DNA from 2 places in the Streptomyces sp. MCA2 genome. Region 1 is predicted to be linked to the other one. Evidence: riboswitches for the same ligand, from Rfam matches in the RefSeq annotation. Region 1 holds a riboswitch; the other holds the start of a gene.

Evidence for each region. Region 1 has a riboswitch for cobalamin ahead of M8I34_RS02445 (CoA-acylating methylmalonate-semialdehyde dehydrogenase). Riboswitches for the same ligand answer to the same signal wherever they lie in the genome.
Region 2: another riboswitch for cobalamin. It lies ahead of M8I34_RS31145 (cobalamin biosynthesis protein); the one in region 1 lies ahead of M8I34_RS02445 (CoA-acylating methylmalonate-semialdehyde dehydrogenase).

What each region holds. Positions count from the first base shown of each region.
Region 1 is NZ_JAMJFM010000002.1:136,799-143,932, reverse strand. It holds gene M8I34_RS02455 (DM13 domain-containing protein) at 1-508, shown strand, start outside; gene M8I34_RS02450 (oxidoreductase) at 755-1,549, opposite strand; gene M8I34_RS41195 (hypothetical protein) at 1,810-1,932, opposite strand; cobalamin riboswitch at 2,128-2,314, shown strand; gene M8I34_RS02445 (CoA-acylating methylmalonate-semialdehyde dehydrogenase) at 2,526-4,025, shown strand; gene M8I34_RS02440 (acyl-CoA dehydrogenase family protein) at 4,031-5,176, shown strand; gene M8I34_RS02435 (enoyl-CoA hydratase/isomerase family protein) at 5,173-6,249, shown strand; gene mmsB (3-hydroxyisobutyrate dehydrogenase) at 6,246-7,134, shown strand, end outside.
Region 2 is NZ_JAMJFM010000048.1:6,283-13,416, reverse strand. It holds gene M8I34_RS31155 (putative cobaltochelatase) at 1-60, opposite strand, end outside; gene M8I34_RS31150 (cobyric acid synthase) at 140-1,744, opposite strand; gene M8I34_RS31145 (cobalamin biosynthesis protein) at 1,755-2,822, opposite strand; cobalamin riboswitch at 2,952-3,105, opposite strand; gene M8I34_RS31140 (hypothetical protein) at 3,308-3,751, shown strand; gene M8I34_RS31135 (caspase family protein) at 3,757-6,387, shown strand; gene M8I34_RS31130 (extracellular solute-binding protein) at 6,384-7,134, shown strand, end outside.

The sequences.
Region 1 (7,134 bases):
CGTCGTGCCCCTCCTTCTCGTGCTGGTGGTCGTCGCCGGAATCGGGCTTTATCTCTTCCAGCCTTGGAAGGCGTTCACCGACACCACGGTGAACGAGGCGTTGCCCACGGCATCCGCCCCCGAAGTGAAGGGCGGGGAACCGTCGATGAAGAGCACGAGACCGAAGGACCTCGCCGAAGGCCGCTTCGTCACCCACGAGCACGACACCAGTGGCACCGCCCGTACGGTCCGGCTGGCGGATGGCGGCCAAGTGCTGCGGCTGGAGGACCTCAAGACCTCCGAGGGGCCGGATGTACGCGTCTATCTTTCGGCCCGGGCCGCCGATGCGGCCAAGGCCGGGCTCGATGACGGGGCAGTCGCGCTGGGGAAGCTCAAGGGGAACCTCGGAAGCCAGAACTACACCGTCCCGGCCGGCACGGACCTGTCGAAGCTCCGCAGCGTCGTGATCTGGTGCGAGCGGTTCTCGGTCTCCTTCGGCGCCGCCGATCTCGCCCCGGTGTCCGGCTGACCCGTTGAACATCTGGATATGCACACGCGTAGCGGCTCTGCCACAACGTCTGCGAAGCCACCTCGGTGGCGGCCGGTGGCAGCCATTGGCGGCTTGATACCCGCTCCCACAGCAGACTGCGATACGTGTCGTAGTTGTAGTCCCGGTCGGCGAACGGCCGCTTCGGTCGGTGGCGTGGGCGATCGCGCCCGTCTTGGCTTCCTCGGCGGCAACGGACCTGCCCACCGTCCTTCGCCCGAGCCCCTGTCAGGTGGTCTTGATCTGGCCTCCGTCGATGACGAATTCGGCGCCGGTGATGTTGCCGGCACGCGGGGAGGCCAGGAAGGCAACGAGGTCGGCCACCTCCTGGGGTTCGGTGATGCGTCCGGTGGAGATGCCCATCTGCTGGGGTACGACCTGGTCCAGGGCCTCCTGTGCCGTGCCGCCCGCACTGGCCGCGACGGTGTCGGCGAAGGCGCCGGGGGCAGTCCAGAACGGGGTGCGTACGGGGCCGGGAGCGACGGCGTTGACGCGGACGCCACGGGGAGCGAACTCCTCCGACAGAGCTTTGGTGAGGTTGCTCAGGGCGGCCTTGGCCGCTGAATAGTCCACCACCATGGGGAACGGCAGGCGGGCGTTGACCGAGCTGATGTTGACGATCGCGCCCTCGCCGTGGGCCAGCAAGTGTGGCAACGACGCACGGCTGGCGCGCACCGCGCTCAGGAATGTCATGTTGAGGGCGTGCGTCCACGCTGCGTCATCGACGTCGAGGAAGCTGGAGCGTGGGTTGGTGGCGCCGACGTTGTTGACCAGCACGTCGATCCGGCCATGTCGGTCTGCTGCCTCCTGGGCCAGCGTGTCGGCACCGTTGGCGTCGGCCAGATCCACGGAGTGGAAGGTGACGTCGTATCGCTCGCGCAGGGCTGCCAGCTCAGTGGTTTCCGTACGGCTGCCGACCACCACGCGCGCGCCCTCACGGCCGAGTGCCTCGGTGACGGCCAGCCCGATGCCCTTGCTGCCTCCAGTGACAACGGCGACCTTGTCCGTCAGGTTCAGCTCCACCGGGATCTCCTCCTGCGTCACGCTTCCAGCATGAATAAATGCGTCTGAATCGGTCGTACTGGGTGAGTGTCCGCTCTCGTTTCGGAGCAGCCCCGTCGCCACGCGGCCTGCGCTGAGGATTCCCGCCCACCAGCACCCTTCGGGGGCCTTGGGACCTCACGGTTCCGTCGGCGGTCGGGTCGTGACGGCGGGGTCGCCGGACACCTCCTGACGCAGCACCGGCTGGGGGTGTTCTCGTAGAGCCGGTCGTCGAACATCAGCTAATGCCCGGGTCGGCTGTTGCCGAACCACTGGTGGGCCAGTTCATCGGCGATCAGGCGTTCCGAGGTGCGTGCGCCGTCGAGGTGGTTGGTGCCGAAGGTAGTCGTGCCCTGGGCCTCCACCGGGAGACCGGTTCGCGAACCGCAGACGACGGGGCCGTGCCGGAGGCCGCCTGCCGGCCTTCGACAAGACCGCCACCCTCCACCAAGCAGCACCCCACCTCGCAACCATCCACATCTGGACCGCACGACGACCCGAAAGAAACGGCCTGGGTCCCCTGGTGCGGCGGGGCGGGGTGGACTTACTAGGACGTCCAACTATATGTTCGTGGGCAAGGCCCGCGGTGCAGGGAAGCCGGCGTGAATCCGGCGCGGTCCCGCCACTGTGACCGGGAAGTGTGCTCTTCGAGCAGGACAGGCCACTGACGGAGAAGTCCGTCGGGAAGGCCGGAGGGCGCGCGCTGATCCGGGAGTCAGGATACCGGCCGCGGGGTGTTCCGTGTTGTCCACGAGGATGGAGCAGACACGCATGGCACCGGTCCGTACCCACGACCCAGGTGATCCGGCGGAGCAAGCGGTGGCGCACGCCAACCCCTAGTTCCGCGACGGCTCTTCGGCCTTCGCGTCCCACGGCCTGCCCGTACGCGCACCCCACCGGGTGTGGTCTGCGGCCTGCCGTGCCATCCCCGGATCGCACCTGACGAGAGCAGGCTCTCATGGTCCGTGAACTGACACATTTCATCGGCGGCAAGCATGCACCGGGAACGTCGGGGCTCTTCTCCGACGTGTACGACCCCAACACCGGCCTGGTCCAGGCCCGTGTCCCGCTGGCCGGGCGGGCCGACACCGAGCGGGCAATCGCCGACGCCGAGTCGGCACAGCAGGAGTGGGGCGAGTGGAATCCGCAACGCCGCGCCCGGGTCCTGCTGAAGTTCCTCCAACTCGTCGACGGGGAGCGGGAGTCGCTGGCCCGGCTGCTCTCCGCCGAGCACGGCAAGACCGTCGCCGACGCGCACGGTGACCTTCAGCGCGGCCTGGAGGTCGTCGAGTTCGCCGCCGGGATCCCCCATCTGCTCAAGGGGGAATTCACCGACAACGCGGGCGGCGGTATAGACGTCCATTCGCTGCGCCGTCCGCTCGGTGTCACGGCCGGCATCACCCCGTTCAACTTCCCCGCGATGATCCCGCTGTGGAAGGCGGCGCCGGCCATCGCCTGCGGCAACGCCTTCATCCTCAAGCCGTCGGAGCGCGATCCGTCCGTACCGCTGCGGCTCGCGGAACTCTTCCTGGAGGCCGGTCTGCCGCCCGGTGTGCTGAATGTGGTCAACGGCGGTAAGGAGGCGGTCGACACGCTCCTTGCGGATCCCCGCGTGCAAGCCGTCGGCTTTGTGGGCTCCACCCCGATCGCCGCCGACATCTACGCCACCGCCGCCGCGCACGGCAAGCGCGCCCAGTGCTTCGGGGGCGCCAAGAACCACATGATCGTGATGCCGGACGCCGATCTCGACCAGACCGTCGACGCCCTGATCGGCGCCGGGTACGGATCGGCCGGCGAACGCTGCATGGCGATCTCCGTTGCCGTTCCCGTGGGGGAGGACACCGCCGATCGCCTGGTCGCCCGCCTCAAGGATCGTATCGCCATGCTGCGGATCGGTGCCTCCGATGACCCGGACGCCGATTTCGGTCCGCTGGTGAGCCGGGACGCCCTCGACCGGGTACGCCGCTACGTCGACATCGGCGTCACCGAAGGAGCCGAACTCGTCGTAGACGGGCGCGACTTCACACTCCCCGGGTATGAGAACGGGTTCTTCGCGGGTGCCTCGCTCTTCGACCGGGTCGCCCCCGCGATGCGGATCTACCGGGAGGAGATCTTCGGCCCGGTCCTCTGTGTGGTGCGCGCCGCCGACTACGAGGAGGCACTGCGGCTGCCCAGCGAGCATCCGTACGGCAACGGGGTGGCGATCTTCACGCGGGACGGGGACACGGCCCGTGACTTCACCCGCCGCGTCAACACCGGCATGGTCGGCGTCAACGTACCGATTCCGGTCCCTGTCGCCTACCACACCTTCGGCGGCTGGAAGCGGTCCGGCTTCGGCGACCTGAACCAGCACGGACCGGACGCGATCCGCTTCTACACCCGCACCAAGACCGTCACCTCGCGCTGGCCCTCCGGGGTCAAGGAGGGCGCGAGCTTCACCATCCCGACGATGGGATGAGCCCGATGAACAGTACTCTCACCAAGGACCAGCTCGCCCTGGCCGAGGTCACCCTCGACTTCACCGAGGAACACCTCACGCCGCACGCCGTCGCCTGGGACCGCGACAAGCACTTCCCCGTCGATGTCCTGCGCAAGGCCGCCGGCCTCGGCCTCGGCGGTGTCTACGTGCGCGAGGCATCCGGCGGCTCCGGCCTCACCCGCAGCGACGGGGCACTCATCTTCGAGGTCCTGGCGACCGGCTGCCCGTCCATCGCCGGTTACCTCTCCATCCACAACATGGTCGCCTGGATGATCGACCGGTACGGCGACGAGGGGCAACGCGTCCGCCGGCTGCCGGATCTGTGCTCCATGGAGGCGCTGGGCAGCTACTGCCTGACCGAACCGGGCGCCGGATCGGACGCCGCGGCACTGCGCACCCGCGCCGAACGCGACGGCGACCACTACGTCCTGAACGGAGTCAAGCAGTTCATCTCCGGAGCAGGCGCGGCGCAGGTCTATGTCGTGATGGCGCGCACCGGCGGGGGAGGGCATGACGGGATCTCCGCGTTCGTCGTCGAACGGGACGACCCTGGACTGTCCTTCGGGCCCAATGAACAGAAGATGGGCTGGAACGCGCAGCCCACCCGGCAGGTGATCCTCGACGACGTACGCATCCCGGCCGACCGCCTGCTCGGGGCCGAGGGGGAGGGCTTCCGCATCGCCATGTCGGGCCTCAACGGCGGCCGCCTCGGCATCGCCGCCTGCTCCTTGGGCGGCGCGCAGAACGCATTGAACCGCAGCCTGTCCTACCTCGCCGACCGGGAGGCGTTCGGCGCTCCTCTCCTGGACGCGCAGGCGCTCCGGTTCCGGCTCGCCGACATGGCGACCGAGCTCGCCGCGGCCCGCGCCCTGGTACGGCAGGCCGCCGACGCGCTGGACCGTGACGACCCGCAGGCGCCGCAGCTGTGCGCCATGGCCAAGCGGTTCGCCACGGACACCGGCTACTCCATCGCCGACCGGGCACTGCAAATGCACGGCGGCTACGGCTATCTCAGCGAGTACGGCATCGAAAAGATCGTCCGCGACCTTCGGGTCCACCAGATCCTGGAAGGAACCAACGAGATCATGCGCGTCATCGTGGCCCGCGGGCTCACGGAGGTCGTCCGATGAGCGGAAACGAGGACACCGTACTGGCGGCCGTCGAGGGCCGCACGGGGCGTATCACCCTGAACCGGCCCCGGGCCCTCAACGCCCTCACCCACGAGATGGTGCACAGGATCGCCACGGCCCTCGATGCATGGGAGCACGATCCGGCGGTCGAGACCGTGGTGATCACCGGAGCCGGAGAGCGCGGTCTGTGCGCCGGCGGTGACATCCGTGGGATCTATGAGGACGCACGTGGAGGCGGCGGCGACGCCTCGGCTGCCTTCTGGCGCGACGAGTACCGGCTCAACGCCCGGATCGCCCGCTATCCCAAGCCCTATGTGGCCCTCATGGACGGCATCGTGATGGGCGGCGGAGTCGGCGTCTCGGCGCACGGCAGCGTCCGCATCGTCACCGAACACTCCCGGATCGCCATGCCGGAGACCGGCATCGGCTTCGTGCCCGACGTCGGCGGTACCTATCTGCTGTCTCTGGCCCCGGGGCAGTCGGGCACCCATCTGGCGTTGACCGGGACGGCCGTGGGAGCTGCGGACGCGCTGCTGTGCGGGCTCGCGGACCACTTCGTCCCGGCACACCGGCTGCCGGAACTGAGCGAGGCCCTTGCCGTGAGGGAGGTGACCGACGTACTCCCCGCATTCGTCGGTGAGGCGCCCCCCGGTGAACTGGGCGCGCACCAGGAGTGGATCGATCACAGCTATACCGCCGACACCGTCGAGGAGATCGTGAACCGGCTCCTCGGGAGCGGCGCCCCGGAAGCGAAGGCGGCAGCTGAATCGATGCTCGCCAAATCGCCCACCGCACTGAAGGTCACGCTGGCCGCACTGCGCAAGGCGCGCGGCCTGGGACCGCTGGAGGCAGTCCTTGAACAGGAGTACCGCGTCTCCTGCGCGGCACTGTCCGCCCCGGACCTGGTGGAGGGCATCCGCGCGCAGGTGATCGACAAGGACCGGACGCCGCGCTGGACGCCCGCCACCCTCACCGAGGTGACGGACGACGACGTGGCCCGCTTCTTCGCCCCGCTCGGTGACCGGGAACTGACCCTGGCCACCGGCGACTCCCCGCAGGAGGTTCCGTGGTGAGCAGGGTCATCGCCTTCATCGGCCTCGGCCACATGGGCGGCCCGATGGCCGCCAACCTGGTGAAGGCCGGGCACCGGGTCCTCGGGTACGACCTGGCGGCGGAGTCTCTGGCGGGTGCCACGGTGGCGGGCATCGAGGCCGCCGGATCGGCTGCGGCGGCCGCGTCCGGCGCGGACGTGGTGATCACCATGCTCCCCGCGGGCCGGCATGTCCTCGCGCTCTACCGCGACGAGGGGCTGCTGGCGGCAGCCAGGCCGGGCACGCTGTTCATCGACTGCTCCACCATCGATGTCGCGGACGCCCGCATCGCTCACGAGGCTGCCATCGCTGCTGGTCACCGGGCATTGGACGCACCGGTCTCGGGCGGCGTGGTGGGAGCCGAGGCGGCGACGCTGACCTTCATGACGGGCGGAGGCGCGGCCGAGTTCGCCGAGGCCGAGCCGCTGCTGTCCGCGATGGGCAGGAAGGCGGTCCACTGCGGTGCCGCGGGGGCCGGACAGGCCGCGAAGATCTGCAACAACATGATCCTCGGCATCTCCATGATCGCCGTCAGCGAGGCATTCGTCCTCGGCGAGAGCCTGGGCCTGTCCCATCAGGCGCTCTTCGACGTGGCCTCCACCGCGTCCGGCCAGTGCTGGGCCCTGACCGTCAACTGCCCGGTGCCGGGACCCGTCCCCGGCAGTCCCGCCAACCGCGGCTATCTCCCGGGCTTCGCGGCGCCGCTGATGGCCAAGGACCTCGGCCTGGCCGCCAATGCGGTCCGTACGGGCGGCGTGCGTGCCGAACTCGGCCTGAAGGCGTCGGAGTTGTATGCCGCGTATGCGGCGGGAGCCGGGGCCGACGAGGACTTCTCCGGGATCCTGCGGGCCCTGCGGGACGGAGTGG
Region 2 (7,134 bases), on a different contig from region 1:
GTCCATCCCGACCACCGCGGTGAACGGGTACTGCGGAGTCGTGTTGTGAGCGGTTGTCATGCTGTGTCGTCCTCCTGGTCGTCGGCCGGCTGCTCTGCTGCGTCTTCTGCGTCCGTCGCGGTCCTCCGTTGCGTACCCGTCATGGCGCTCCCGGAGGCACGAACGGCAGCCCCTCCGGAACCCCTTCCTCGATCAGCCGGAGCAGCGCGGCGGTGTCCGCGTGCTCCTCGATCAGATCGCCCAGCCGGTCCAGCTGCTCCTCGCGCAGGGTGGCGAAGCTGGTGTCGGGGGCGGGCACGAACGCCCGGCCCGCGTCCGCCGCGACCCGCCGCAGGAAGGCCCGCCGGAAGCTGTCGCTCTCCAGCGAGCCGTGCCAGTGCGTGCCCCATACGGAGCCGGCCCGGCAGCCGTCCAGGCCGCGTCCCCGGCCGTCGGAGATGAACTCCTCGTCCCCGCCGGTCACTTCGGCGACCCCGTGGTGGATCTCGTAGCCCGCCACCGGCTCGCCCAGCGCCTCGCCGACCGGCCGCGCCAGGGTCTTCTCCGCCGCGAACCGCACCCGTACGGGCAGCAGCCCCAGCCCGTCGACCGTGCCGGCCTTTGACTCGATGTCGTCCTCGATGCGCTCGCCCAGCATCTGGTACCCGCCGCAGATGCCCAGCACCGGGCGGCCCTCGGCGGCCCGCCGGGCGACCGCGTCCGCCAGCCCGCGCTCACGCAGCCACTCCAGCGCCCGGACCGTGCCCCGGGTCCCCGGCAGCACCACCAGGTCCGCGTCGGCCAGTTCCTCGGCCCGGTCCACGAACCGCACCACCACGCCCGGTTCCGCGGCCAGCGCGTCCACGTCCGTGAAGTTCGACATCAGCGGTACGGCGGCGACCGCCACCCGCAGCACCTCCGCGCCGTGCGGCGGCGTCACCACGCTCTCACGCACCGCGCCCCGCAGCGACACCCTCAGGCCGTCCTCCTCGTCGATGCCGAGACCGTGGGAGAAGGGCAGCACCCCCAGCGTCTGCCGTCCGGTGAGGCCGCGCAGCATCTCCAGTCCCGGCTCCAGCAGCGTCACATCGCCCCGGAACTTGTTGACCAGATACCCGGCGACCAGCGCCTGGTCCTCCTTGGACAGCAGCGCGGTGGTGCCGAAGAAGGAGGCGAACACCCCGCCACGGTCGATGTCACCGACCACCATCACCGGAATACGGGCGGCCCGCGCCAGGCCCATGTTCACGATGTCGGTACGCCGCAGATTGATCTCGGCGGGGCTGCCGGCGCCCTCGCAGATCACCGCGTCGTACGTCCGCCGCAGCTCCTGGAGGCAGTCGGTGACCGTGCCGAGCAACTCCTCCCGGCGCCCGGCATACAGCGCCTTCCCGGCGGACGACCCCCCGGCCTCCCCGAAGTACCCCCGCGCGCTGAGCTCACCCACCGGCTTCCCCAGCAGCACCACCTGGCTGCTGCGGTCGCTGCCGGGCTTGAGCAGTACGGGATTCATCAGCGCGGTCGGCTCCACCCGCGCCGCGGCGGCCTGCATCGCCTGGGCCCGTCCGATCTCCGCGCCCTCGCGCGTGACGAACGAGTTCAGCGACATGTTCTGCGCCTTGAACGGCGCTACCCGGACGCCCTGCCGGGCCAGCCAGCGGCAGATGCCCGCCGTCACCACGCTCTTGCCGGCGTCGGACGTCGTACCGGCCACCAACAGGCCACCGCCGACGGCCCCTCCGGATGCCTTGAACCGCCCGTTCACCGGGTCCTCCTCATGCGCCGGGACCCCGGCTGTCGTGAACCGTACGCGCCACCGCACCCGCGGCCCTGCGCGTCACTGCACCTGCGGACGGGCGGGCCGTACGCAGCAGGGCCCGCCGCACGGCGCCGAACGCCGGCCGCGCGGCCACCGTCGTCACCAGCGCCAGCGCGCTCACCCGGCGCGAGAGCCGCACCGCCCGTTCGATGTCGGCCACCGCGACCGGCGGCGCCCCCTCGTTGAGCACCGGACGGTGTTCCACCCGCCCGCCGTACGCCAGCGTGCCGCCCAGCCGTACGCCCAGCGCGCCCGCGAACGACGCCTCCACCGGGCCCGCGTTGGGGCTCGGGTGCGCGCCGCCGTCCGCCCGCCAGGCCCGCAGCGCACCGCGCCGGTCGGGGCCCGCGAGCACGGTCAGTGCGGCGGTCAGCCGGGAGCCGGGCCAGCCGGCGAGATCGTCGAGCCGGGCCGAGGCCCAGCCGAAGCGGAGGTGGCGCGGCGACTTGTGCCCCACCATCGCGTCCAGGGTGTTCACCGCCCGGAACGCCACCAGGCCGGGCACCCCGCCCAGCGCGCCCCAGACGAGGGCGCCCACCACCGCGTCGGAGGTGTTCTCGGCGACCGACTCCACCACCGCGCGGGCCATCTGCGGCCCGTCCAGCGCCTGCGGATCGCGCCCGCACAGATGCGGCAGCCGCTCCCGTGCCACGTCCAGATCACCCGCCGTCAGCGCCCCGCCGACGGCCCGCGCCTCCCGGCCGAGCGAGGTGCCGCCCAGCACGGCCCAGACCGTCGCCGCGGTCAGTGCGACCCGGGCGCCGTTGCGGAGGGGGGACGGGGAAACGGCAGCGCCCTGCACGGCACGCTGGAGCAGCGCGGCGCCGGCGGCGGCACCGCCCGCACACACCACGGCATGCGCCGCCCCGTATCCGCGGTGATCGCGCCACAGCCGGCGCTCGACGGCGCCCGCGGCCCGGCCGAAGGCGGCCACCGGATGGCCGCGCCGGGGGTCCGCCGCGATCAGGTCGGCGAGAAAGCCGAGGGCCGCGCCACACACATATCCCGCGTGTTCGCCGCGCATCGGATCAGACGTCCGTCATGCCTCGAAGGGCCCCTGCGGCAGCGGGCAGTGGAGATCTGGCAGGGCGGCCGGGCATGGCGGTATGTCCTCACTCAGGGTCCGCGCCCTGGCTCGACGTGACGGCGACAAGAGTCTCCTGGCTCCCCGGATCGGCGAGTCCTCCGGCCTTCCAGTCCCGGTGTACGTCATCGGACGTACGCGAGGCGGACCGTGGCCTTCGTTGGAGGAACGCTCCCCGGTGACAGTGGCGGGACCGCGCCGGATTCTCACCGGACTTCCTCATCTGTCGCCGAATGGCTCCGGCAGTCCACCACGCCCCGCGAATGCCCGTCAACTCACCCTTGACCTGCGACGCTGTCCTGTGGCACGGGCTGTGGCGCACGCCACAGCGTGGCAGCCACGTCACAGACGGTTGCCCCCGCCCCTGATCTCACGTCACTATCTGGTGCACGGCGGCGACGGGGCCGCCGGAAGGGGGCCGGGGGATGCCGCAGAGCGCTGACCGCCACGAGATCCGTATCAGGATCACGGGCACGAACAATCCTGACCAGGACATCGAGGACCTCAAGGCGTGGCTGGAGCGCGAACCGTGGCTGGACCGGAGCCGCCACGACTGGCTGCTGCGCCCGCGGCCGCAGGACGAGAGCGACGACGGCCCCGGTGACATGGCCGTCGGCGTCGACGACCTGATCCTGGTCATCGTCGGCGCCGTCGCCGCCGAGATGACCAAAAGTCTCACCATCGCCCTTCAGGAGTGGCTGCGACGGCGCCGGGAGGAACGCGACACCGGCGAGCGGCCCACCGTCGCGGTCGGGAGCGGCGACGGGGACCTGCGCGCGCTCGGCGACGCGGGCCCGGGCGCCGTGGCCCCCGAACACCCCGATCCCGGCAGCCCGGCAGACGGGAGCGGCCGCACCGCCGGGGACTGAGCCGGATGTCCGAATACGACGCACGGGGCAAGGTCAACCGGGCGCTGCTGATCTGTGTCGACGACTACCGCACGCTGCGCCCGCTCCCCGCGGTGAAGGACAACGCCCGGGAACTGGAGCGGGCCCTGCTCGCCCCCGGCACCGATCTGTTCACCAAGGGCGAGGTCGTCACCTGCCGGCCTCAGGAGCCCTGGGAGGTGGAACAGGCGCTGGACACCGTCGTCCAGGAGGCGCGCGGGCTGCTGCTGGTGTACTTCTCCGGCCACGGCCGGGTGGGCCGCGACGGCGGCAATCTGCAACTGATGGTCGGCGCCTCGGAACGGCGTCACAAGACCGTCTCCTGGCAGGACACCGTGCTGTCCTATCTGGACAACGCGCGGGCCGACCGGATCGTGATCGTCCTGGAGTGCTGTTACGCCGGCAACGCGAGCGAGGCCTTCCACTCCTGCCGCAACCCCACCTCGCTGCTGATGGCCGCGCAGCCCAACCGCCGTATCTTCAGCGGCGAGGAGCCCACCGGGGGCAGCGTCTTCACCCGCGCCCTGGTGCAGACCCTGGAACGGGGCATCCCCGGCAAGCGGTTCGTCACCTTCGAGGACCTCGTCCGGGCACTGCGCGAGCAACTGGCCGGTGAACGGACGCCGATGGGCGATGTCTGGGAGCCGCGCTCGGCGAAGCAGAACACCGTCGACGACGTCATCCTGTCCTTCGCCACTCCCGAGGACCGCCCGCCGACCCCGCTGCGGATCCGCTTACGCCGCTGGCTGAAGTCGTACTTCCGGCACTGGCCCAGACTCCTGCTGATCCTGGCGATCATCTTCGTCCCGGCCACCACGGGCGTCGTGCTGCTCCAGCTCGCGGACGGCGCGGCGCCCTGCCCGCCCGCCCTCGAACTGCGGCTGCTCACCGCCCCCGAGGCCGAACCCGCGCTGCGCCAGGCGGCCTTCGACTACGAGATGTCCCAGGCCAACACCCGGCCCCTCAGCGGCGAGGGCGACCTCCCCGACGGCTGCCGGCGCGCCCAGATCACCGTGTACTCCGCCGCCAAGGACCAGGTCGACCAGGGCTTCGCGGCCGCCGACCGCTGGCAGGGCGAGGCACACGGCACCGGCAAGGAGCGGCCGGGCGACCAGGGCATCGACCCCCTCCACCGGCCGGGACCGCAGCCCGACATCTGGATCCCGGAATCCACCGCCGACTACTACGAGGCCCGCCGCGGCATGCCCGCCACGGGCTCCCCCGCGACCCTGCACTACGCCGCCCCGGTCGCCTACACCCCCCTGGTCGTCGGCATCCCGGCGCGCCGGCGGCTGGACGACGTCGAACCGGCCGGCGCCTCCTGGCAGGAGCTGCTCGCCGGAACCGACAGCACCCACCACGACCTCAAGCTCCTGCGGCCGAGCCCCGTGCTGTCCGGCACCGGTCTGCTGCACACCCTCGGCCTCTACCTCGCCCACGACGGCTCGGGCACCGCAACGGGCGCGCCCGACCTCACCCTCGCCCGGCACGCCGAGGAGCGGCTCGCCGCCCCGGGCAGCCAGTACGCGGGCAGCACCGAACTGCTGTGTTCGCTGCGGCCCGACACCGACGCCGCCGGTTCCGTCGACCGGACCAGGTCCGCGCCCCTGGTGTCGGAGAAGTCCCTCGCCGACTACAACCTGGGCCGCGCCACCGGCAGTTGCCCGGCCCTGGACGCCCCGCTCCCGCTGCGCGCCCGCTACGTCGCCTACTACCCCGCGAACGTCCCCGCGCTCGACCACCCCCTGGTCCGCGTCGACTGGCAGGGCGCCACGGACGCCACCCCGCGGCAGGCCGCCGTGGCGGGCTTCGCGCAGTGGCTTCGCGCCCGGGACGGCGGCCAGCGCACCCTGACCGCGCAGGGCTACCGCGGAGTGCGGGACAGCGGCCCGCGGCAGGGTTCACCGCTGCTCGACAGCCGCGCGGACGTCAGCCCCCTCGCCGCCACGGTCCCCTTCACCGCGGCCCCGGAACAGGTCTCCCGGGTCCTGGACGGCTACGACAAGGCGCAGCGGTCCAGCCAGCTGCTGATCCTCATGGACGCCTCCACCTCCATGGCGGACGGCGGCAAGCTCCCGATCGCGCTGAGCGCTGCCGGACGCGCCGTGGAACTGGTCGGCGCCCGGCACACCTACGGCCTGTGGACCTTCCCGGACCGCGCCCATCCCGAGGACCGTGACGCGGTACGCGAGCTGGTCCCGCTCGGCAGCGCCGACCCCGCCCCGGGCAAGGCCGCGCTGGAGCGGATCGCGGGCAGCCCGCACGGCGAACTGGTCGACCACGGCGCCGCGATGGAGGAGGCGCTGACCCGCGCCGTGCGGAAGATGAAGACGTCCTCGGCCACCAACAAGGCCATCGTGCTCATCCTCGATCAGGACGACGGCGCGGGCGCCGGGCGCGCGGCGGGCGTGGAACGCACCCTCAGCGCACTCGTCAAGGAGGGGCCCCGCGTGCCCATCCTGGCACTGGCGATGGGCAGATCGGGCTGTGACACCTTCGCCCTCCAGCAACTGGCCGACGCCTCCCACGGCCAGTGCGTGCCCGGCGGTCCGCAGGCCGTCGACACCCTGGCCGGGCGGATCGCCTCCATCGGCACGGCCACGAAGGGGGACCGATGACCACCCCGCGCACCAGGGCGGCCGCCACGCTGGTCGCTCTGGCACTGCTGCCGGCGGCCGGCGGCTGTACGGGGGAGGAGCGGACCCTCCCGGAGCAGGGCGCGATCGTCCTTGCCACCGGCAGCGACCTCAGCAGCTCCGGCATCCGTCAGGATCTGATCCACGCCTGGGAGAAGGAGCACGGCCGCGAGGTACGGATCGTCCGGCTCCCGGACACCGCCGACGGCCAGCGCAGCCAGCTGCTGGCGGCGGGCCAGTCCGGCAACGGCGGCTATGACGTGCTGAACCTCGATGTCGCCTGGACCGCGGAGTTCGCCGAGGCGGGCGTCATCCGTCCCTGGGCCACCCAGCTGGACGGCGACTTCCTCGACAGCGTGGCCAAGACGGTGGAGTACGACGGCAAGGTGTGGGGAGTGCCCTTCAACACCGACGCCGGACTGCTCTACTACCGCAAGGACCTCCTCAAGGAGTACGGCCGTCCCGTCCCGTCCGACTGGGACGAGCTGGAGAAGACGGCGCAGGACGTGGCGGACGACTACAACCGCAAGGCCGCCGACGAGGCAGACGGGCACCACAAGAAGCGCCCCACGATGTACGGCATGGTCGCCCAGCTACGCCCCTACGAAGGGCTGACCGTCAACACCCTGGAGTCGGCCTGGGCCAACGGCGGCGACCCCGACGCCACCAGCTTCACCAAGGACGAGCAGGTCGGCGCACTCCAGCAGGGCGTCACCGACCTCAAGGGCC